3 regions of the Bifidobacterium sp. ESL0732 genome follow, and region 1 is predicted to be linked to each of the others. Evidence: riboswitches for the same ligand, from Rfam matches in the RefSeq annotation. Region 1 holds a riboswitch; each other region holds the start of a gene.
What was found. A riboswitch is a leader RNA that binds a small molecule or an ion and turns the genes downstream of it on or off. The one in region 1 is predicted to bind thiamine pyrophosphate.
Positions count from the first base shown of each region.

Region 2: another riboswitch for thiamine pyrophosphate. It lies ahead of OZX70_RS06850 (hydroxyethylthiazole kinase); the one in region 1 lies ahead of OZX70_RS05130 (ECF transporter S component).
Region 3: another riboswitch for thiamine pyrophosphate. It lies ahead of OZX70_RS03475 (ABC transporter permease); the one in region 1 lies ahead of OZX70_RS05130 (ECF transporter S component).

Region 1 covers NZ_CP113920.1:1,304,426-1,312,070, reverse strand. The annotation lists gene OZX70_RS05140 (DUF3043 domain-containing protein) at 1-220, opposite strand, end outside; gene OZX70_RS05135 (dipeptidase) at 361-1,728, shown strand; TPP riboswitch at 1,914-2,036, shown strand; gene OZX70_RS05130 (ECF transporter S component) at 2,086-2,715, shown strand; gene OZX70_RS05125 (ATP-binding cassette domain-containing protein) at 2,847-5,393, shown strand; gene OZX70_RS05120 (RNA methyltransferase) at 5,547-6,578, shown strand; gene pheS (phenylalanine--tRNA ligase subunit alpha) at 6,739-7,645, shown strand, end outside.
Region 2 covers NZ_CP113920.1:1,760,795-1,768,439, forward strand. The annotation lists gene OZX70_RS06830 (TetR family transcriptional regulator) at 1-172, shown strand, start outside; gene OZX70_RS06835 (helix-turn-helix domain-containing protein) at 252-605, opposite strand; gene OZX70_RS06840 (NAD(P)-binding domain-containing protein) at 1,034-1,648, shown strand; gene OZX70_RS06845 (NAD(P)H-binding protein) at 1,843-2,472, shown strand; TPP riboswitch at 2,792-2,912, shown strand; gene OZX70_RS06850 (hydroxyethylthiazole kinase) at 2,904-3,836, shown strand; gene thiE (thiamine phosphate synthase) at 3,883-4,620, shown strand; gene thiD (bifunctional hydroxymethylpyrimidine kinase/phosphomethylpyrimidine kinase) at 4,590-5,618, shown strand; gene OZX70_RS06865 (bifunctional hydroxymethylpyrimidine kinase/phosphomethylpyrimidine kinase) at 5,633-7,501, shown strand.
Region 3 covers NZ_CP113920.1:921,492-929,136, forward strand. The annotation lists gene mfd (transcription-repair coupling factor) at 1-150, shown strand, start outside; gene OZX70_RS03465 (ABC transporter ATP-binding protein) at 261-995, opposite strand; gene OZX70_RS03470 (NrtA/SsuA/CpmA family ABC transporter substrate-binding protein) at 1,004-2,029, opposite strand; gene OZX70_RS03475 (ABC transporter permease) at 2,139-2,876, opposite strand; TPP riboswitch at 3,040-3,178, opposite strand; gene eno (phosphopyruvate hydratase) at 3,386-4,681, shown strand; gene OZX70_RS03485 (septum formation initiator family protein) at 4,777-5,436, shown strand; gene OZX70_RS03490 (DUF501 domain-containing protein) at 5,729-6,250, shown strand; gene OZX70_RS03495 (Ppx/GppA family phosphatase) at 6,384-7,397, shown strand; tRNA gene OZX70_RS03500 (tRNA-Leu) at 7,499-7,579, shown strand.

The DNA of each region.
Region 1 (7,645 bases):
ACTGTTCGTCCTCTTTTTTCTTGATCCGTTCTTTGGCGGCCTTCCGATCGGCCTTACGGTTCTTGGGAACGATGGGATGGAGGTTGCGTTCCTCGGCGACCTTGCGCTTGGGTGTAGGACGGCCTTTGCCTTCCTGTTCCTCAGGTTCTTTCAATGCGGAATCGACGGATTTCTGCGCCGCTTCCTTATCTTTGTCCTTGCTGAAGGGATTCCATGTCATGGTTTGAGACTACGGGCAAGCCTCGACGCGCAAAGACACAGAAATATAGGGGATTGACGCATTTTTCAGCGATTTTTCGCGTTTTTCTCGGGTCTGTGTGATTATCGAGGTGAATGAACACGTTTGACAAGGAGCATGACATGGCTACATTGAGCAAGGAAGAATTGCGTTCGCGCGTCGACGCCGATTTTGATCGCGTTGTCGATCTGTTGAGCAGGAAAGTCGCGCTGAAATCCATTTCGGCCGAGGGCATCACTGGCGAGCACATGCGTCGCTCGGCGCAATTCGTGGCTGATGAGCTCAAAGAACGCGGTGTGGACGCGAAAGTGGTGCAATCCAAGAATCCTGACGGCACTCCGGGAGCGTTCGAAGTCGTAGGTTCCAAGATTGTTGACACCGATGCGCCGACCGTGTTGCTTTACGCGCATCACGACGTGCAGCCGGTTCCGGATCCTTCCGCGTGGAACACCGATCCGTTTGTGGCCACGCAAATCGACGGTCGCCTTTACGGACGTGGCGCGACCGACGACGGCGGTGGCATTGCCATCCATTCCGGTGCGTTGCACGCATTGGGCGACGATCTGAAGGTCAATATCAAGGTCTTCATCGAAGGCGAGGAGGAGATGGGCTCGCCGAGCTTCATTCCCTTCATCGAGGCGCATCAGGACGAATTCGATTCCGACGTCATCATTGTGGCCGATTCCGGCAACTGGAGTGCTGAGATTCCCAGCCTCACCACCAGTTTGCGAGGCAATACCGATTTGGATGTGACAGTCAAGGCGTTGGAGCATCCGGTGCATTCCGGCCAGTTTGGTGGTCCGATTCTCGACACGAATACCTTGTCTTCCATCCTGATTGCCTCAATGTATGACGAAGACGGTTCGCTCAATATTCCGGGACTCGAGGGGGGAGACCCTGTCGGCGGACTCCAGCGTGACCTGGACGAGGCCAGCGTACGGGCCGATTCCTCGGTGGTCGATTCCTATCGTTTCGCCGGCACCGGTTCGTTGGCTTCACGTCTGTGGACCAAGCCCAGCATTTCCGTCATCGGCTTCGACGCGCACCCGGTGGATGGCTCCTTCAACGTCATCGCCAACGAGACCCGCTTCCGCCTGTCCATACGCACCGCGCCGAACCAGCGCCCAGAAGACGCGGCCAAGGCCGTCACCGACTTCCTGAGCTCCCATGCCCCGTTCGGAGCCGAAGTTTCTGTCTCCACGCTCGATACCGGCATGGGTTGGAGCATGGATCCCAATGCGGAAGCCACTCAGGACGCTCTGGAATCGATGCGCGAAGCATTCGGCGTCGATCCCATCAACAAGGGCGAAGGCGGCTCGATCCCGTTCATCCCCGAACTGCAACGCATCTTCCCGAATGCCCAAGTTCTGGTCACCGGCCCCGAAGATCCGAAGGGCAACGCTCACAGCCCCAACGAGTCGGTCGACCTGACAAGCCTCAAAAACAACGTCCTCACTGAGGCCCTGATCCTAGACAAACTCGCGAAGTGATTATTCGCTGGTGAGCTACCTCCCGCAACCTCTGTCAGTTGAATTTCTCTGTGAGAGTGTGGGACGGGGATATGCGATGTTCGGGCGTAAGACACGGCCGAGCGGCCAAGGAGCGTCCCGAACATTGTATATCACCGGCCCACACGGCCCAAGGCTGGGGAATGACAGGGGATTGCTCTAAGATGGCGAATTGACACGGGGGCTGTCTACCGGCGCAATCTGGCAGATGGCTGAGATGAGGAATATCCTCGACCGAATGAACGTGAGTCCGGACAATGCCGGCGCACGGACGTCTCTCTTTTCCCGTGCCTTGTATGCGCGCCGATAAGCGGTGCGCACCTTGGAAAGGCACAAATCATGTCATCATCGAATCAAGCAACCGTCGCAACCAAACCAAACCTTCGTTGGCGCGTCGTCGATATCGCCGTCGCTTCAGTCATCGGTGTCGTCAGTACATTCGTCTACTGGGCTGCCGCCTTGCTATACGGTCCCATCGGCTCGCCTCTGGATGCCCTCATTCCCGGTCTCGGCGGTCTGATGAACGGATTCTGGCTTTTCGCTGGCCCGCTCGCCGCGGTCATCGTGCGTAAGCCCGGCGCCGCAACATACGCTGAAGTCGTTGCAGGTGTGCTCGAAGCGTTGCTCGGCAATTCCTGGGGCGGCATGGAAACGTTTCTGATTGCGCTGGTACAGGGGCTGTGTGCAGAAGTCGTGTTCCTTTGCGTGGCGTATAAAGTCTGGAACCTTCTCACAGTCACGCTTTCCGGCGTAGTCTCCGCCATCGGCTGCTGGGCCTATACCTTCTTTACTCACCTGCAAGGTTTCAATATGATGGGTGCTTATGGACTCTGGTATCTCGTGGCCACCATTATTTCTGGCGGACTGGTGGCCGGAGTACTGATGTGGTACCTCTATATCGCCATCGCCAAAACCGGTGCCATCGACAAGTTCGCTTCAGGCCGTCAGGTTCGTGCATCCTCCAAGTGAGTGGTATCAGGTAGAATTTTGAGGCATTGATGGGGGAACGTATGCAAGGCAAGCAATCGAAGGTAGCCAATAGCCGAAAAGGCGACGATGCACAACAGCATGCCTCGGAAGCTCCTGATATTGGCGATGAAATGGTTTTGCGAAATGCGGAATCATCAATCGGTAACGTTTCCCCCAAAGTGCTGCCTGCCTCGATCCGTTTCGAGCATTGGGGCTATCGCCATGCCTCACGCCGACATTTCGCCGTACGCGGTCTGAATCTTGACATTCGCCCTGGTGAGCACGTGCTCCTTCTTGGCGCCTCGGGCATCGGCAAATCGACGATACTCGAAGGTGCTTCGGGATTGCTTGGCGGTGATGCAGCGGAACCCACGAGCGAGGCCGGGCAGAATGACGCGAGTGAAGTCGTCGCCGTTGAGGATTCCGAAGGCGGGGTCACCGAGGGAGGCGTCTTTGTCGATGACGTCCCGGCCGCTGCAGCCCACGGTCGTGTTGGACTCGTGTTGCAGGATCCTGACGCCCAGACGATTTTTGAAAGGCTTGGCGACAATGTCGCGTTCGGTCCTGAAAATATGGGCGTGCCACGTCCTGAGATTTGGGAGCGCGTGAAACAAAGCCTTGCTGCTGTCGGCCTTGAAGGGTTGCAATTGCACCGTTCTACCATGCACTTGAGCGGCGGGCAGATGCAGCGGCTTGCGTTGGCTGGGGCCTTGGCCATGCAGCCGGGGGCATTGCTTCTTGACGAGCCGACCGCGAATCTTGATCCGGAAGGCGTCGAACAGGTTATCAATGCCGTCACTGATGTATTGCATAATACCAAGGCGACCATGCTCTTGGTCGAGCATCGAGCTGGTCCGTGGATTGAGCTTATTGACAGAGTCATAGTTCTCGGGTTGGAATCGGATGACCAGGTGAAGGCCCGTGTTACTCAGGTCGGCGAGGATGCGGAAATCGACCACAGCGGGTTCAGACGAACCATTGTGGTCGCGGACGGTACACCTGACGAGGTGTTCGGCAATCGTGATCTTGACTTTGCCGCGCTTGGTATCTGGATGCCGGATAAATACCGACGTCCGGAAGACGAAATCCACCGTATTCATACTGATGACGAACCGAACAGCGATCCGGCACTTGGCGATGGCAAGACGCTGCTTTCGACCAAAGACCTGGCCATCGGTCGTAACGGCAAAGCCATAGCCGAGCATATCAACGTGTCGTTCGCCGCCGAGCAGATCACGGCGTTGGTTGGTCGCAATGGTGTCGGCAAATCTACGCTTTCATTGACGTTGGCAGGGCTTCTGCAACCTGTAGCAGGAAACGTTGAAGCCTCTCCAGCACTCTCCCAGGGTACAAGTGGCAATTCGCCGATGGATTGGAAATCGACGGAACTGGCAGCTCGGATTTCCTACGTTTTCCAGAATCCTGAGCATCAGTTCGCGCGCGGTAGCGTTCTTGACGAGGTCATGTTGGGCCCTTTGCGTACCGGCATTCCGGAGGCAGAGGCAAAGGAAAAGGCCATGGCGTTGCTGCGTCGCTTCAGGCTTTCGCAATATGCTTCTGTCAATCCTTATACGCTTTCCGGTGGCGAGAAGCGCCGCCTGACGGTAGCCGCATCACTTGCCGCGGCCCCTCGCGTCATTATTCTTGACGAACCCACGTTCGGGCAGGACAGGCGTACATGGATGCAGATCGTCTCGCTGATTCATTCCCTGCGTGGTGACGGTGTAAGCGTCATCGTGGTCACTCACGACCGAGATTTGGTCACGGCTTTGGGTGCCCGTGTCATCGAGTTGCAGGCGCAAGGCGATGCTGAAGGTGTCCGCTCGATGCATATGACGGATGTCAATCTTACAAGAAGCGATACCGCTATTACGGTGAGCCCGGTCAATGAACGCGACGAAAAGGAACGCCAGTCCAGCCGTTCGCCATTTCTCGCTTCGTTGAACCCGACGTTCAGAATGCTGGGTGGCTTTATTGCCGCGCTTCCCTTGATTTTCAGCCTCGACTGGGTTTCGGCAAGCGTCGCGCTATTGCTTGAGTTCATTTTGCTTGCCTGCATCGGTCTGTCGCCTTGGCGGGTGGTCAAATCTACGTGGCCTGTGTTCATCGGGGCGCCCGGTTCGGCGCTCGCCGTCCTGCTATACGGTAAGGAAGGTGGCCGAGTCTGGTGGCATTGGGCGATGATCACTGTCACCGACCGTTCGGCGATGTTGGCGCTCGCTACTGGCATCCGTATTCTGGCCGTGGGCGTTCCGGCCATTATTGCGGTTCTTGGCGTAGAAACCACAGACTTGGCCGATTCCTTCAGCCAGATTCTTCATCTGCCGGATCGTTTCGTCTACGGCGGACTTGCTGGTATGCGCCTTTTCTCAGTGCTTCGTGACGATTGGGCCGCGCTCACCGCCTCGCGCCGTTCCCGCGGTTTGGGCGATGAAAACAAGGTCAAGGCGTTCTTCCCGCAGACCTTCGCTCTGCTGGTTCTTTCCATTCGCCGTTCCACGACTTTGGCGACCGCCATGGAAGCCCGCGGATTCGGAGGTGACATCCCCAGAACCCATGCCCGTGTCAGTCATGTCAATCCACGAGATTGGGCCTTTGTGATCGTCTGCGCCATCGTTCCGACGGTTTCCTTGATCATCGCCGCTGTAGCCGGCACCTTCACCTTCTTTGGCGGGTGAAAACGACAGCCTGATTGGTGTTGAAGGGACTCCAAACCGTTAGAAGTTGATTGATATCTGATTTCGTATAAACCTCCGCTGGTTGCTCAAGTCAAACTCGCGTGAACTATTCTGCTTGAATCAATGGCAATGACTTCGCGTAAAGTATGAGCTATGCCTTTTAACCAGCACATTATTGATAATCCCAAAGCCGAACGGGTGAAACGTGTCGCGGAACTTGAAAAACCCAAGGGCCGCAAGAAAGCTGGAAAGTTCCTTATCGAAGGGCCGCAATCGGTGCGGGAAATCGTGCGGTGGATGCCTGATGCGGTCGAGGATTGCTATGTACAGATGGACGAGCGGCAGGTAGGGTTGCTTTCGCCAGTGGTCAAGGAAATTTCTCGTGAGGCCTACGAACAGGGACTATATATTCATCAGGTGACCGGCGATGTCATGCATCGTATAAGCACGGATGCGCAGGGTATCGTTGCGGTCGGCAATCTGGAAACCATAGAGAACCGCATGGCTCAAACGTTTGAGCAAGGCACGGCCGGTGACGTTGACGATGCGAAAGTCGTTCATAATGTTGTCACCCGGGGAACAGAGTTATTGACCGGTGCCGAAGTAAGCGAAAATGAGATTAGCGCAAGTTCAGTATCGACTAGAAGCGAGTCGGATTCCTTTCAATCTGGCGATACGGTGGCCGCATTCTGGCAGATACGCGACCCCGGAAACGCGGGAACGGTGATTCGTTCCGCCGATGCCGCCGGATGCCGAGCGGTGATTTTCGTGGACGATTGTGTCGACCGATTCAATCCGAAGGTCATCCGTTCCACGGCTGGTTCTTTGTTCCATCTGCCGGTGGTGACGATGAGTACTGATGAATTCTTTGCATGGACAGAAGAACAGCATCGTGAAGTAATGGCCGCTGACGTCTACGGCACCGAAAGCATTAAGCCGGAATCGCTGATCGACGTAATTGAGCAATATCCGAAGTCCAATAAACATGGCCAAAGTGGAGATTCTTCTCAAACGATTTTGTTCGGCAATGAGGCTCGCGGATTGCCGAATGATGTGCTGGAACGTGTGCAGCGCATCGTCTCGATACCCCTGTATGGCAAAGCCGAATCGCTCAATCTTGCGACCAGCACTTCGGTGATGCTTTTTACGCTTGCCATGGCTCGCGACGCTGCACAACGTCGCTAAAACCGGTTTCCTTATTGCGTGACAGTAAGCTCAAACGGACACGGCGCTATGTCGAGTCATATTGAAACAATGAAAAGGCTGTAAACGCTTGTGATTCATGACTTTTGCGCGTGTAATCCCAACGTTTCAAGGTTTGGAAAAATTGAAGGAAAGGGTACTCGTGGCACAGAGTGCATCATTCGATGCCGGAGCGGTGACCGATGCGGTCTCCGAAGGCATCTCGAAAATTAAGAGTGCCTCCACCATGGAGGAGCTCAAAGCCATCAAGACGGAGTACGCCGGGGCTGAGTCAGCGATGACTCAGGCTAGCCGTGCCATCGGAGGCTTGCCAAAGGACGAGAAGAAGGGTGCCGGCCAGCTTATGGGCAAGCTGCGTGCCGATTTCGGACGTGCCTATGGACTCAAGGAAGCTCAAGTCAAAGCCGCGGAAGAGACGCGTCAACTCGCCTCCGAAACCGTCGACATGACTTTGCCGGTCAACCGCAAACCACTGGGTGCCCGTCACCCGCTGCCCAAACTGATGGAGGACGTTGAAGACCTCTTCATCTCCATGGGTTGGCAGATTTCCGCGGGCCCCGAAGTGGAGACTGAGTGGTACGACTTTGACGCGCTGAACTTCGGCCCCGACCATCCTGCCCGTCAGATGCAGGATACCTTCTACGTCAAGGGCAATCAGGCCAAGGACGCCGCCGGATTCGTGGGTTCCAATATGGTTCTGCGCACGCAGACCTCCTCCGATCAGGTTCGCGCACTGTTGACCCGTGGCGTGCCGCTTTATATCGCTTCGCCTGGTCGCGTGTTCCGTACTGATGAACTCGACGCGACGCATACGCCCGTCTTCCACCAGTGCGAGGCGTTGGCCGTCGACAAGGGCCTGACGATGGGCGATCTCAAGGGTGTACTCGACAAGCTCGCCGTTTCGATGTTTGGTCCAGAGGCCAAGAGTCGCCTTCGCCCGAGCTACTTCCCGTTCACCGAGCCCAGCGCCGAACTGGACCTGTGGTTCCCCGACAAGAAGGGTGGCCCCGGCTGGATCGAATGGGGTGGCTGCGGCATGGTCAATCCGA
Region 2 (7,645 bases), 460 kb from region 1:
CACCCCCGACCCATCAGACGCGACACGCGACGAGGCCATGCGTCAATTCCCTGAACTCGCCAAGTTGCTGGCACCACTGGCCGACACCTCCACGCCCTGGAGGATGAAGGACGAATACCAAAAAGCCCTTGACGCGTTGATCGATGGTTGGGGCCCAGGTACGTCCAAGTAACTTTACGGTTTCACCGACCCGACAATCGGCCTTGTCTCGGTCCGCTCCATTTCGCGGCTCCGTCCCACCACTTCGCCAATCAGTCAACCGGCTGGCCCATGGCCTCTTTATAGCTCGTTCCCCACGAACGCAAGGCGTCGATGACCGTCTTCAGGCTGCGGCCGGTATCGGTGAGCGAATACTCGACACGCGGCGGTACCTCGGCATAGACCTTGCGATTGACCAAACCGTCGGCTTCCATCTCACGCAGATTCGAGGTGAGCACCTTCTGCGAAACGTCGCCGACCGAACGTTGCAGTTCACTGAACCGCTTGGTGCCTTGCAACAGATCGCGGACAATCAGCACCGTCCACTTGTTGCCGATCAATGTCATCGTGGTCTCCACCGGACACGCCGGCAACGCGTTTTTATCGAATTTTCCTCGCATCGTCATTTCCCTATTCCTTTTAACGCACGTGCCATATGCCGATCAAACCGTAGAGGCACGTACTCCATTCCGAACCCCGACGACTTATTGTCGGCAACAATTCAGCGGATATCCTGCGTTTGTACACTTTCAATAGTTATTTTAAGATACTAAAGATATTTTTAGACACTATCAACTTAAAAGATGGTTCCTCTAGTAGCGTAATACCGGATTTATTATTCATCTTTTCTGTTGGAAATCCACAAAGCTTACTTTAAAGTTCCTATACTTCCTTTTTGTAACTACCAACTTTTACTACTGTTCTCCGCTATAGTGAAAGCAACAACGACATCAACACAGCCGTTGACACCATCAGCCGGCAAAGCGGCAATGACCACAGACACGGCATCATCAGAAACAACCACAGCACAGGTATCAAAACAAGGAGCATCATCATGGCAACAGTAACCGTTTTCGGAGCAGGCAACATCGGATCAGGCGTGGCGGGCCTCGCCGTAAAAGCGGGCGCCGACGTACAGGTCATCAACCGCGACAAGGCCAAGGCTGAGGCGATCGGCGGCGTGAAGGCGGCGGCATGGGGCGAGCCGATCACCGGCGACATCGTCGTGCTGGCACTCCCCCAGGCCGCCGAGGCCAGCGTAGTGGCCGACTACGGCGAGCAACTGGCCGGCAAGACCGTAGTCGATCCGAGCAACCCCGTCGATTTCAACACTATGGACCTCGCCTTGCCGAACGGCGCCGATTCCGCAGCCGAAGACCTCGCAGCCAAGTTGCCGGACAGCAACGTGGTCAAGGCGTTCAACACCACCTTCGCCGCCACTCTGGCGTCGGGCACCATCGACGGCAAACCGGTGACCGTGATGGCCGCCTCTGACTCGAGCGAGGCCAAAACCGCGCTGAAGTCTCTAGTTGAGGCCGCGGGACTGCGTTTCGTGGATGTCGGCGCTCTCAAGCGCGCCAGCTACATGGAAGCGTTCGGCGCCTTGCAGATGGTCGTCGCGATGGGCGGCGGCACCCCGTGGACCGGCGGATTCAAGGTCGTCGAGTAACTTGATGGCAACTTGTCGTGGGTGAATCGATCCAACAATCATTCACCCGCAACGTCGATATCAGCACCTCACGTAACCGCAGTAAACGCAATGCGGCCATCTGCACCAACACGAAGTCCAATTCCACATTCGCCTATCAATCACTTTTACGCCAATTCTCAACCCACCAATCATTTCAACAAAGGAACATGTTTATGAGCAAGAACATCGCAGTAGTCGCGGCCAACGGCAAGGCCGGACGGCTGATCGTCGCCGAAGCCGTCAATCGCGGCATGGACGTCACCGCAGTCGTGCGCAGCGAAAACAAGACCGCCGCCCAGCACGCCATCATCAAGGACCTTTACAATCTCACAGCCGACGACCTCGCTGGTTTTGACGCAGTAGTGAGCGCTTTCGGCGTCTTCGACCCGGCGAAGTTCGACGAATACGGCACCTCGCTGAAGCACTTGGCCGACCTTGTTTCCGGCACCGACACGTGCCTGCTAGTGGTCGGCGGCGCGGGCAGCCTTTACACAAACAAGGAACACACCGCCCAACTTTCGGACACGTTCCCTGAAGAGATCAAAGGTGTGCCGCTGGCAATGGGTAAGGCGCTTGACGCGCTGCGCGGGCGTGACGACGTGCATTGGACCTATATCAGCCCCGCCGGCGACTTCCAGGCCGACGGCGAACGTACCGGTCACTATGTGCTTGCGGGCGAGGATTACACCACCGACAAGGACGGCAAGAGCGCCATCAGCTACGCCGACTATGCCATCGCGATGGTTGACGAGATCGAAACCGACCGTCCGCATGACCGCGAGCGCATCTCCGTACGATGGTAATGACGTCCTAAATCAACAAATAGCATCAGACCTTCACTTTGACTGTGCCTCTGACCTATCCAGAAATTATGTTTCTAAAGGGTCAGAGGCACATTCATGCCACATTGCCACCAGACTGCCGGAGCGCGAGAATATAAAGCGACCGACCGACACGACCATGCTGCTTGTCTCCGTCCAACGGAACGCAACGTTGCGTTCTCATTTTCAAACACAGTTTTACTATTGCATTGCATAAAGAAACACTATGGATGGCCGCCAATGAGCACAGCTGTAATGAACCCAAATCACCCTTGTCCAATGAAGCGCATAGCGTCGTGACTTGTAAGTGCAGGGGAACCTGCGGTCCGCTTCGGCGGGCGCGCAAGTTGAGACGGACACAACGCCCGACCCTTGGAACCTGTTGGTTAATACCATCGTAGGGAGACGCGAATATGGTCAATGACGCATACTCATCAACAAACAACAATCTCGGCAATCTCAAGGATCTGGCGGCGGATAATCCGTTGCGATTAAGCATTCGTACGGCTGCGCAAACCGTGCGTGACACCACGCCGCTGGCCCAGTCTTTCACTAACTTCGTGACCATCAACCTTGTGGCCAATGCGCAGCTGGCGGCGGGCGGCACCGCAGCGATGAGCTTCCTGCCCGACGACATCGCGGGCGGCGAGGCGGCGAGCGGCGCCAGCTACATCAACGTGGGCACGCTGCTGCCGTTCTACAAGGACGCGCTGAAGCAGATCACCGAGAAATTCCATGCCGACCACCATCGTTGGGTACTCGACCCGGTGGCTGCGGGAATGGGGACCACGCGCACCGCCATTTTGAAGTCGTTCAAGGCGGCACCGCCGACCATTATCCGCGGCAACGCCTCCGAAGTCATCAAACTGCGCGAGATGTGGGAGCTGCCGCTTCAGGAAAACGACAATGCGCTGGACAGCATTGCACGGCAGTCCAGCGGACCGGTCGGCGTGGAATCCGCAGACGACGTCGAAGCGGCTGAAGCCTCGGCCAAGGCACTGGCCCGATTCATCGCCAAGTCCGACGCTCAGGGCCAAGGCGCCGTCGCCGTTTCCGGCGAAACCGATCTGGTTACCGACGGCGAACACACCTATCGTCTGCCCGGCGGCAGTGCGATGATGACCAAGATCACCGGAGCCGGCTGCTCACTGGGCGGTGTGACCGCGACCTATCTGGCCGTTGCTGACCCGCTGACCGCAGCCCTCGCCGCAAGCGCCCTCTATAACCGTGCCAGCGAAACCGGCGAAGCCAACTCCCACGGCCCCGGCTCCTTCCAGGTCGCCTTCCTCGACGGACTCTGGTCGACCACACCCGCGCAGATCGCCGCCTCGCCGATTCTCGCCTGAATACACCACACAACGTATTTCTTAACCATAGAGAATCGAGACAATTATGACTACCAACAATTCATCATTTGCTTCCATGCGCCATAACTTCGACCTGAGCTCTTACCTCGTGCTCGGGCCGGCCGACACCAAATCGCGGCCTGTCCCCGACATCGTGCGACAGGCGCTGGCCGGTGGCATCACCTTCGTCCAGATTCGCGTCAAGCCCGGAGACGCCAGGGATATCACCGAAATTGCACGGCGGAGTGCCGAAGTCATCGCACAGGCCGGAGCGTCCGAGTCCGTCCCGCTGGTCATCGACGACCGCGTGGATGCGGCTTGGCAGTGCCGTGATCTGGGGATCAAGGTTGACGGCGTTCACATCGGGCAGGACGATATGAACCCGGAAGAGGCGCGCAAGCTGCTCGGCCCGGACGCCATCATCGGGCTGAGCTGCAAGGTGCTCGACGAAGTGAAGACCGCCAACGCCCTGCCCGACGGCACCATCGACTACATCGGTGCCGGCCCGCTGCACCCCAGCACCACCAAGCCCGACTGTATCGTCTTCGGCGCCGACCACAAACGTCACACGCAGGACACGGAATCCATCAACGCGCTGTGCCGTGAATCGAACTATCCCATTGTCGTGGGCGGCGGAGTGAAACTCGAAGACCTGCCGGAGCTGGCGCAAACCGAAGCCGCCGGCTGGTTCGTGGTCTCGGCCATCGCCGGAGCCGACAATCCGCAAGCCACGACAAAAGCTATGGTGAGCTCATGGAACGCCGCACGCGCAAAACGTGGCTGATGATGTCGCAGGATGCATCGCTAAGCGGCGAGCATGAAACAAAGGCAGAAAACCATCTTTCGAATGATACTGGGATAAACGAAACATCCGAGACTCATACGAATCCGGCCAAGTGCAATTCAACGGACACCGTCGGTGTCCACCCATACAAGCTGCCTGCAGTGCTCTCCATCGCAGGCAGCGATTCTTCGGGTGGGGCCGGCATTCAAGCCGATCTCAAGACGTTCATGGCTTGCGGGGTTTATGGAATGAGCGCCATCACCTCGTTGACCGCACAGAACACGACCGGCGTAAGGGCTTCCGCGGCTCCTTCGCCGGACATGTTGGCAGCGCAGATTGCTGCCGTCTTCGAAGACATCCGGCCAGACGCCGTCAAAATCGGTATGGTGCCGAACGCCGAACTCATCGGAGTCATTGCCGATCGGCTTAAGTATTACAATGCTGTCAACGTTGTGGTCGACCCGGTGATGATCGCTTCCAGCGGCGACCGGTTGAGCAGCAAGGCTTCGATCGACACACTGTGCACGAAGCTTCTACCGCTTGCCACCCTGGTGACGCCGAACATCCCCGAAGCCGAAACCATCGCAAATCTCGGGACCCGACCTGTTCGCGATCGCGACACCACATCAGCACACAACCTCGCCATCAGCGACGAAGCGAGCACCATCAATGCTGCCCGCACCATCGTCGAACGTTGTGGCGGCTGTGCAGTGCTCATCAAAGGCGGGCATCGGCAAGGCGCGGCCAACGACCTGCTCTTCGAGAACGGTGAGACCACATGGTTTCGCCACACTCGCATCAACAATCCCAATACCCACGGCACTGGCTGCACTCTTTCCAGCGCCATCGCCGCAGGCCTAGCCAAACACGAATCGTTGACCGAGGCCGTACAAAACGCCAAGGACTACCTCACCGGTTGCATCGCTGCCGGCCTTGACCTCGGGGCCGGCTCGGGACCGATGGACCATGCGTGGAAATGGCGCGACAGTCAAAATTAGACAGAGAAGGTTTTATGATGACCAACACCATCAATTCCAATGATTCCAATACCATCACGAATAGTTCAGAGACAGAAATAACCACAAATACGACAGAGGCATTGGATGCCGATTCGGCGCAGGCCATAGCCAAGCTGCTCGATATGCAGCAACGTTACGATAGCGACTTGGAACAAACCAAACCCTCGCGCCTCCGCGTGCTGTCCATCGAAGGCTCCGACCCGATCGGTGGGGCGGGCACGATGGCGGATATGAAAGCATTCACTGCGCAAGGCGTCTTCGGCTATGCGGCGATGACCAGCGTCCTGGCGCAGAACACGCAAGGCGTCACGGACATCGTCAACGTCGAACCGTCGTTCCTGCTCGCCCAGCTCAAAGCCGTAAGCGACGATGCGGACATTGATGCCATGAAAATCGGGATGCTCGGCACACCGGAATTGGTCGATACCGTGCGTCTTTGGCTGGAAGAGCTACTGCGGGATTATGAGGCTCGCGGCAAACTCCGGCCCGCGATCGTGCTCGACCCAGTGATGTATGCGAAATCCGGAGACCGTCTGCTCACCGCCGAGGCCGAGCGCGCGCTGACCACCTTGATCCCGTTGGTCGATATCATCACGCCGAATGTGATGGAACTGGCCGCGCTCGATGCAATGAGCCACGAAACGAAATTAGACAGCAAAAGCTCACACGGAAAAATCGATGGGAACAAGCCCTCAGCCACCGCCATGACGTCCGATACACCAGCGAAAACTAGACACTCTGTTCCCCACGCGCCCAAGTCCTATGGGGACATAGAACGACTGGCGACATCTGTAGCCGCTCACTTCGGCGTCGCCGTCTACGCAAAGGGCGGGGCTTTGGCGTTGAACGGCAGCGCGGAATGCACCGATATCCTCGCGGTTCCGGCATCGTACGGCGAAACAGGTACAACCGATACAACGACAACCGATCAACCGACCGGACCCGTTTCGAAGCAGCCGGCAGCATCGGTAACCGTCACCCGCATCGAAGGCGCGGCCGTTCACACCCGTAACGTCCACGGCACCGGCGATACGCTTTCCAGCACGTTGGCGGCCTTGCGCCCACAGTGCGACGATTGGATCGAAACCGCGAAACAGGCCAAAGCGTGGATGACCGGTGCCATCGCCGCCGCCGACAATCTGCACGTCGGGCACGGACACGGACCCGTCGATTTCACTTGGCAGCACTCCCCCACCGGACTGAGCTTCACCGAGGACTATTGGCGCCGCACCGCCGAAATCCGCAAGCGCATCGCCACGATGCCGTTCCTCGAACGCATGCTCGACGGGACGTTGCCGCTTGACGACTTCTCGTTCTACCTGCATCAGGACGACATCTACCTGACCGATTACACCTCGCTGCTGGCGCTGGCGAGCAGCCGTGCCGCCGACCCGCATGAACGCGCGTTCTTCGCCGACGCCGCCTCGTACGGGTTGGAGGAAGGATTGACGTTTCATCGGCAGTGGTACCGTGAACACGGCTTCGACGTCGGGCGTGCTCCGATGAACGAAACGACCGCCGCCTACCTCGGCCATGAGCACCGTTTCACCGACACCGGCTCCTACTCTGCGTTGGTCGCCGTGGTCATGCCCTGTTATTGGGTCTATTCTGTGGTCGGGCAGGAGATGGAAGCGCAGGTCCGTGAGCGCCGGCTCGACCTCGGCCACCATCCATACGGCCTGTGGATCCGCATGTACTCTGACCCCGGTTTCGCCTCGCGCACGCTCGAGGAACTGCGCATTTGCGACCGACTGGCCGGCAGCGCCACCATGGCCGACTACAACCGGATGATGGACGCAGCCCTGGGCTCCACGGAGCACGAATACCGTTTCTTCAATCAAGCCCTGACACGCCATGCGTGACTGATTGCGCATGGCCTTACATTCGCACGGCCACAGTGTTCCGTCGAGAAAGTGCATCTACGGTCGGCAAAGGTGCACTTTCTCGACGCCACCGTCAAAAATGTGCACCTATGTCCCGCTTAAACGCACTTTTTTGACGGGAAC
Region 3 (7,645 bases), 380 kb from region 1:
GGCTCGCAATACCGTCCGGTCACTCATACGTTGCTCATCCCCGCACCCTTCGGCGAAACGCTTGGCGGCAAGCCGATGACCAGCCCCGAGGTAATGGGCTGGACCGACCAACTGCTTGAAGATCTGGCGTGGCACGGAGGTTCGCGCTAAGGCCAGGCATCATTGGCAATACAGTAAAACGGATAAAAAATGTTGTGTGGTATATAGGCGATTTCGGAGGTATCGGAGTCGAAATCACCGTTTGCCAAACAGTCGGTAAGTCACGCTTTCCCGTATAGCATCCCGCGCAGGTCGTCCTCAATCTGGGTATGGTCTTGAGGCCGTCCCTCACTATCCAGGTCATGGCGATCGATATGGATGTCATCGGAAATCTCACCATCGGAAAGTACCAGCACCCGATCGGAGAGGCGCGTGGCTTCGGCGATATCATGGGTGACCATCAGCACGCCCCATTGATGCCTGGCGCACAATGCGGCCAATAGATTCTGCATGTCCAAGCGCGTGAGTGAATCGAGAGCGCCGAACGGCTCATCGAGCAGCAGGAGTTTCGGATTGCGCACCAAGACTCGAGCCAGCGATGCGCGCTGTGCCTGTCCTCCGGAAAGGGACGATGGCCAGGAATCGATATGATCGTCAAGTTGTACTTGTTTCAAGGCATTCTGTGCGATGTCTCTTCGTTCGTTTTTCGAGCCTGACAACCCCAACGTCACATTGTCCCACAGCCTCATCCAAGGTATCAGCCTGGCATCCTGAAAGGCAAGAGCGAACGAGTCCGTGGCTTCCATCCTGCCGCACAGTGGGGTGAGAAGCCCGGCGACGATACGCAGCAAGGTCGATTTGCCGCAGCCTGAACGGCCGATCAGCGAGACGAACTCACCTGTGCCTACTGTGGCGTTGATGTCGCGGAGCACCGGCCTGTCTGCGAACGACAGGCCGATGTGCTCCAAATCAAGCAGAGGAAGGTCGCTGGATTGTTGTGAAGCTTGTTGCGGCATGTCCTGGCTCACTTCGTGCAGTCGAGCACATGGGCGTCGAGGTTCGGCTTGGTCTTGATGAAGCCGAAATCGACGTATTGCTGTGCGATGTCATCAAGCATTTGCTTGCCTTTGGCATCCACCGGCAGGATTTTCGGTATGTCGAATTTTCTCACCTGCTTGATGATGGTGTCCGATGCACCGAATTTTTTGTAGGTCTGATAAATGAATTCCGGGTTTTTCTGCGCCTTATCGGATTCCTTGACCAGTGTCTGGTAGAGTTTCTTGACGATTTGCGGGTGTGCGTCGGCGAATTTCTTGGAGACCATATGTATGCTCACGTTCTTCGAATCATAGTGTTTTCCGTTGGTGATGAGCCGGGCGCCGGGTGTGGCCATGGCTGTGGCGAGGTTCTGGTCGTACGTCGCCAGCGCGTCGATTTTTCCGGAGGTGAATGCCGCGGCGAAATCGGTCTGGCTCAGTTCGACTTCGGTGACTTGTTTGGGATCGAGTCCGGCGTGGTGGAACGCGGCATTGACCACGTAGTCGCCGGTTGCGCCTTTTTTGTCGATACCGATGCGCTTGCCGTAGAGGTCTTTGAGGGTGGTGACTTTCGAGTTCGGGGCGGCCACGATGCCTTGGGAATCGCCGTCATAGTATTCGATGGCGAAGGCGACCCAGGGCTGCTTTTGATCAATAAGGCTGATGAAAGCTCCGGTGCCGGTACTGGTGGCTTCGGCCCGGCCTGCCAGAATGGTTTTACGTGCCGTATCTGGCGGGTTGAATGGTCCCATGAACTTGGCTTGGTAGGGCTTCATCGTCTCGCTGACGAATGGTTCGTTGTGTATGGTGGTCAGGTAGTTCGCCGTTGAAAGATAGGCGATCCGAATGGTGCCTTCGGATTTGGCGGAGCCCGATGCATTCGAGGTACCTGAGGAGGTTCCGCAAGCTGCCATTGCCACAACCGCAGCAAGCGTGCAGGTCGCTGCGCATATGCGACGTATTGTGCTATGTTGCTCTGCGTATGAGGCCGAGATGAGGTGATTTGTTTTCATGATACTTCCTTCTTCTTGAATGATGTTGAGTTCATAGGTCAAAATATTGGCGGTTTTGAACGTAGGCAGTCGAACGGGGACAAGTGACGATGCGGATAGCCTCACGGATTCAGTGCTTGTGGTTCCACGGGGTAAGCGCATGTTGCAGCAAGCCGACTATGGCTTCGCTTCCCAGCCCGAAGATGGCGTAAAGTACGATGCACAGCACCATCTGATCGGTACGAGAGAACTGCTGGGCACGGGAGAGGATATAGCCGATGCCCACTGAGGAGTTCACCGTCTCACAGGTGACCAGCGCGATCCACGCCACGGTGATGGCGAAGCGCAGACCGGTCATAAAACTCGGAAGGGCTCCCCGGAAAAGAATCCGACGTAGTACCAAGGGCTTGGGCAGCCGATACGCTTTGGCCAGCTCGATGAGCTTGGGGTCAAGATTACGGATACCGTCGCGCACATTGACGTAGATCAGCCCGAACACGCCGATGGCGATTAGCGCGATCTTCATAGATTCATCGATGCCCAGCATGATGATGAGCAGAGGCGAAAGCGCCGGGAACGGTATGGCACGCAACATATGCACCGGTTTGTCGACGAGGTCGAAGCCAATGGTCGAAGCTCCGGCGATCACGGCGACAGGCACGGCAATGACGATGCCCAGCCCGAGACCCAGCAGGACACGGGCAAGACTGATGCCGATCGATGGGAAGAGCAGGCCTTCGGCGTTCAGATCGCCGCACGACTTGATGACCTCGATAGGAGAGGGCAGCGGCCGAGATTCGGCGGGAGACAAGGTGGCGAAAAACCACCAGAGACATAAAACGACCGTGGAAAGCCATGGACCGATCATCTGCAGCAGCTTTATGCCTCCTCGTGGCCGCAGGTTCGCGCCTGTGCCCTGTTTGGAGGACATGGCTTCAGCGCCATCGAGGATGCCGGCGATATGCCGCATGCCCGACGAGGTTGAAGATGCTGATGATGAAGTTGCCGAATGGCTTTTCGGACGCACAATACCGTTGTGCATCGGACATCCCTTCGATAGCATTACCTACATCAGGTTCGATGAGTATGATCTCAGCCCGGCCGGTTCGCTTTTGTGTTTTGCACGCCAGCTTTTTCAAACACTTGGCTTGGGCACCCCATGTCAAAGAGTATTAGAACTCTTGAGCTGGACATCGAGGGGTGGATTGCTCAATAGGGCAATGACCGGAAAGGTTGCCGGCAATCCGGAAGGTACGACAAATTTGTGCGCACACTCTATGTTAACGTTCACATAAAATAGCCGATTTCGCTGGTTTACGTCCATCAAAGACATTAATCTTGGAACTGTTAGTGAAAGTCCATCTTTAAGGAGTAATTGTGGCAGCAATTGAAAGCGTATATGCCAGCGAAATTCTCGATTCCCGTGGAAACCCGACCGTCAAGGTAGTTCTCGACACCGTTGATGGTGCCGAAGGCATCGGCCTGGTTCCTTCTGGCGCTTCGACCGGTGAGGCTGAGGCTTGGGAGCGTCGCGATGGCGATAAGTCCCGTTACAACGGCAAGGGTGTTCTCGAAGCGGTTAAGGCCGTCAATGAGACCATCGCGCCCAAGGTCATCGGCATGGACGCCACCGACCAGCGCGCTCTTGACGAGACCATGATCGAGCTCGACGGCACCCCCAACAAGGGTAAGCTCGGCGCCAACGCCATCCTCGGCGTTTCGCTCGCGGCCCTCTATGCCGCCGCGGAATCCGCCGAACTGCCGCTCTACCGCTACATCGGCGGCACCAACGGCCACATCCTGCCGGTTCCGAACATGAACATCATGAACGGCGGTGCGCACGCTGATTTCGCCACCGACATTCAGGAATACATGATCTCCCCCTACGGCTTCGAGACCTACAGCGACGCGCTGCGCGCCGGTGTCGAGGTCTATCACACCCTCAAGGGCATCCTGAAGAAGGACGGCCACGATACCGGTCTTGGCGACGAAGGCGGCTTCGCTCCGAAGATGAAGACCAACGAGGATTCCCTCAAGTACATCATGCAGGCCATCGAGGCCGCCGGTTATGAGCCCGGCCGCCAGATCGGTCTGTGCCTCGACGTGGCGTCCTCCGAGTTCTACAACAAGGACACCAACACCTATCACTTCGACGGCGCCGACCGCGATGCCGACTACATGCTGAACTACTACAAGGAGCTTGTCTCCAAGTATCCTCTGGTCTCCATCGAGGATCCGTTCGCCGAAGAAGATTGGCCTGCATGGCAGAAGATCACCGCCGAGATGGGCGACAAGCTCCAGTTCGTCGGTGACGACCTGCTCGTGACCAACCCGAAGCGCCTGCAGAAGGGCATCGATCTGCACGCCGCGAACAGCCTGCTCGTCAAGCTCAACCAGATCGGCACCGTCACCGAGACGCTCGACGCCATCGAGCTCGCCACGGCCAACGGCTTCACCTCCATGGTCTCCCACCGTTCCGGCGAGACTCCAGACACCACCATCGCCGACCTTGCCGTCGCCAAGAACACTCGTCAGATCAAGACCGGTGCTCCTGCCCGTGGCGAGCGCATCGCGAAGTACAACCGCCTGCTCGAGATCGAGGAAGAGCTTGGCTCCACCGCCGAGTACGCCGGCTATTCCGCCTTCAAGGCCTGCAAGAAGTACATCAAGTAACTTCTAGTTGAAGCCATCCGCAGTGCTGTTGTGCTGTGAGCTTTGCCCGTCACATTCATTCTTAGGAGTCGAATGTGACGGGTATTTTATGTCTTATGGGCACTACGAAGAACAAAAGCAAAACGGAGAACGGCAAGAAGCAGAGCCGTCGCCGCGGCTCCGGCCCGATGGCGTTCTTCATTGCCTTGTTCATCGTGGCGTTGGGTGCCATCCAACTGGTCGCCACATTCCACAGCTACGCCTTGAATCTTGCCGAGCTCAACGGGCTGAAACGGCAGGAAGCCGCATTGGTGGCGCAAAAACAGAATCTCGAAAACGATATTTCTCGTTGGAACGACAACGCCTATGTCACCGCGCAGGCACGTGATCGGCTTGGGTTCGTCTTCCCCGGCGAGCAGGCTATCCACGTCGAACATCCCGAAGCAGTCACCGGTGTCAAACCCAAATCAGACGACACCGATCAGAACGAGGTCAGCTCTGACAAACCGGCTCTGCCTTGGTACCGCGAACTTGCCTATGGTTTCAAGAAGGCCGACGAACCGCTGAAAAAGAGCAAGACCGGTGAGGTCACGACACCCAAGGCCGTGGGCGGGCAAACCGATACCGACCCTGATGCTGACGGGACGCAAAATGCAAACGGCAACACCAATCAGTCAGGCAACAACAACGATAAAAAGAATGCTGCAAATCCGCAGAACAAGGCCGGCCAGAAGGCGAGTGCCGGTTCTCAGAGTAGTGGTAGCGGCAAGAAATGAACGATTTCGACGTAATCTATGCTGGCATCACGTTCGATAAGGGTTTGAACACAAGATATATAGACATGTGATAGATATGTCGAATACTGATAATTTTTATACAAACGAGACAGAACGATACCCGACAAGGAACAGCGTGCAAAAAGAACAACCCCAATTCTCGAAATCATTGAATCCTAACTCAATGAACGTCGAGCAGCAATCTGCTGCGGGCGATGAAAACGTATCGGATTCGATTCAGATTGACGAAGCCGCCCTCAATGCGCAAGCCAGGAATCTGGTGGACCGCGTGATGGACGACAAGGCCAGCAATGACGATGTCGTCTTGGTAAAGAAGCAACTTGGGCGTTTCCCGCGCGGTATGGTCGCCGTGGGGGCTCGTTGCGTGTGTGGCAGGCCGCTGGCCGTGGTGACGCGGCCCGTATTGCCTGACGGCACTCCGTTCCCCACAACCTGCTATTTGACCAGTCCAGAGGCAACTAAGGCTGTTTCGCGTGTTGAAGCGGACGGCTCGATGCAGCACTATACCGATCTGGTTCAGCATGACGAGACGATTCGCGCAGAGTACGAGCGTGCGCACCGGCTTTATCTTGCCTTCCGGCATGAGCTAGCGATTCGCCTTGGCGACAGTGAGGAGCATATCGCGGGCACGAGCGCCGGCGGCATGCCCGTACGCGTCAAATGCCTGCACGCACTCGTGGCGCAGACGTTGGTGATGGGCAGGGGAGCAAACCCCATAGGCGACATGGTGCTGGAACGTATCGTCGACGAGTTCGACCCGAACGTCTGCCGTTGTACCGTTGAACTGGACTGATGTCCTGCAGTTTCATGCGTGTCGCGGCATGGCATGGTGTTCGGTCGGGATTAGGATTCCCTGCAATGTTGCGTCTGACGGATAATGTCTAAAGCAACAAAACAAGATGATACGAAAAGTGGATGGTGCTGAAATGAGAGACGAAACCAAGGATTTTGTGACTGTTGCCGGAATCGATTGCGGCACCAACTCCATACGTCTCAAAATTTCCAAGGTGTTTGCCGACGGGAGCGTTGAGGACGTCGTGCCCCGAGTGCTGCAAGTCATCAGGCTCGGTCAGGACGTCGACAAGACCCATCGTTTCGCCGACGATGCGCTTGAACGTGCGTATGCCGCTGCCAGGGATTTTGCAAAAATCTTGAAGGAACACCCGGCTGATGGATTGCGTTTTGTGGCTACTTCGGCGACGCGAGATGCCCAGAACCGCAAGGAATTCGAAGACGGAATTGAGTCGATTCTGGGCGTTCGGCCCGAAGTGATTCCGGGAACGGAAGAAGCCGCACTGAGCTTCCTGGGGGCCACGGGCAGCGTGCCGCGAAAGGGGCTTGAGGCACCGTATCTGGTGGTCGACCTTGGCGGAGGCTCCACCGAAATGGTGATGGGCGGCGACGGTAAGTCCGCGCCTGCCACGAGCGTGCAGTCCGCGTTTTCGATGAATATCGGTTCGGTACGTATGACGGAACGTCACTTGCGCACCGACCCGCCGATGGAAACCGAAATCGCCGAAGCAAGCCAGGATATCGACCGGCATATCGACGAGGCATTTGAGCACGTACCTGCCGGCAAAACCCACACTATTATCGGCGTTTCGGGAACGGTGACCACAATGACCGCGCTCGTGCTGGGCCTGAAGAAATACGACCACCGTGCCGTCGACGGTGTGCGGGTATCGTATAAGGATATTTTCGAGGTTGACGACCGCTTCCTCAACATGACCCGTGCCGAACGCGCCACCTACAAGACCATCCATCCCGGCCGTATCGACGTGGTCGGCGGGGGAGCGTTGATTTGGAACCGTGTGCTTGCAAAGGTTTCCGAGGCTGCACAACGTGACCATGGCACGCCGATTGATTCCTTCATTTCCAGCGATCACGGTCTTCTCGACGGCATTGTCCTCGATTACGGCATGAGAATGCTGAAAGGCTGAGTTTCATTAGGTGTTAATATGCCGCGTTCCCTTTTTGCTGACGCTTTCCTTACGGTAGAGGCGATGTGGCATAATTTCAAGTTGTCGGCATTTGCCGATGTGCTCCCGTGGCGGAATTGGTAGACGCAGCTGACTTAAAATCAGCCGCCATTGGCTTGTGGGTTCGAGTCCCACCGGGAGTACTTTTAGATTCGACTTCAAAACGCGGCATTTCCCTATTTCCGCTCAGAAGAAATATGCTCAACACG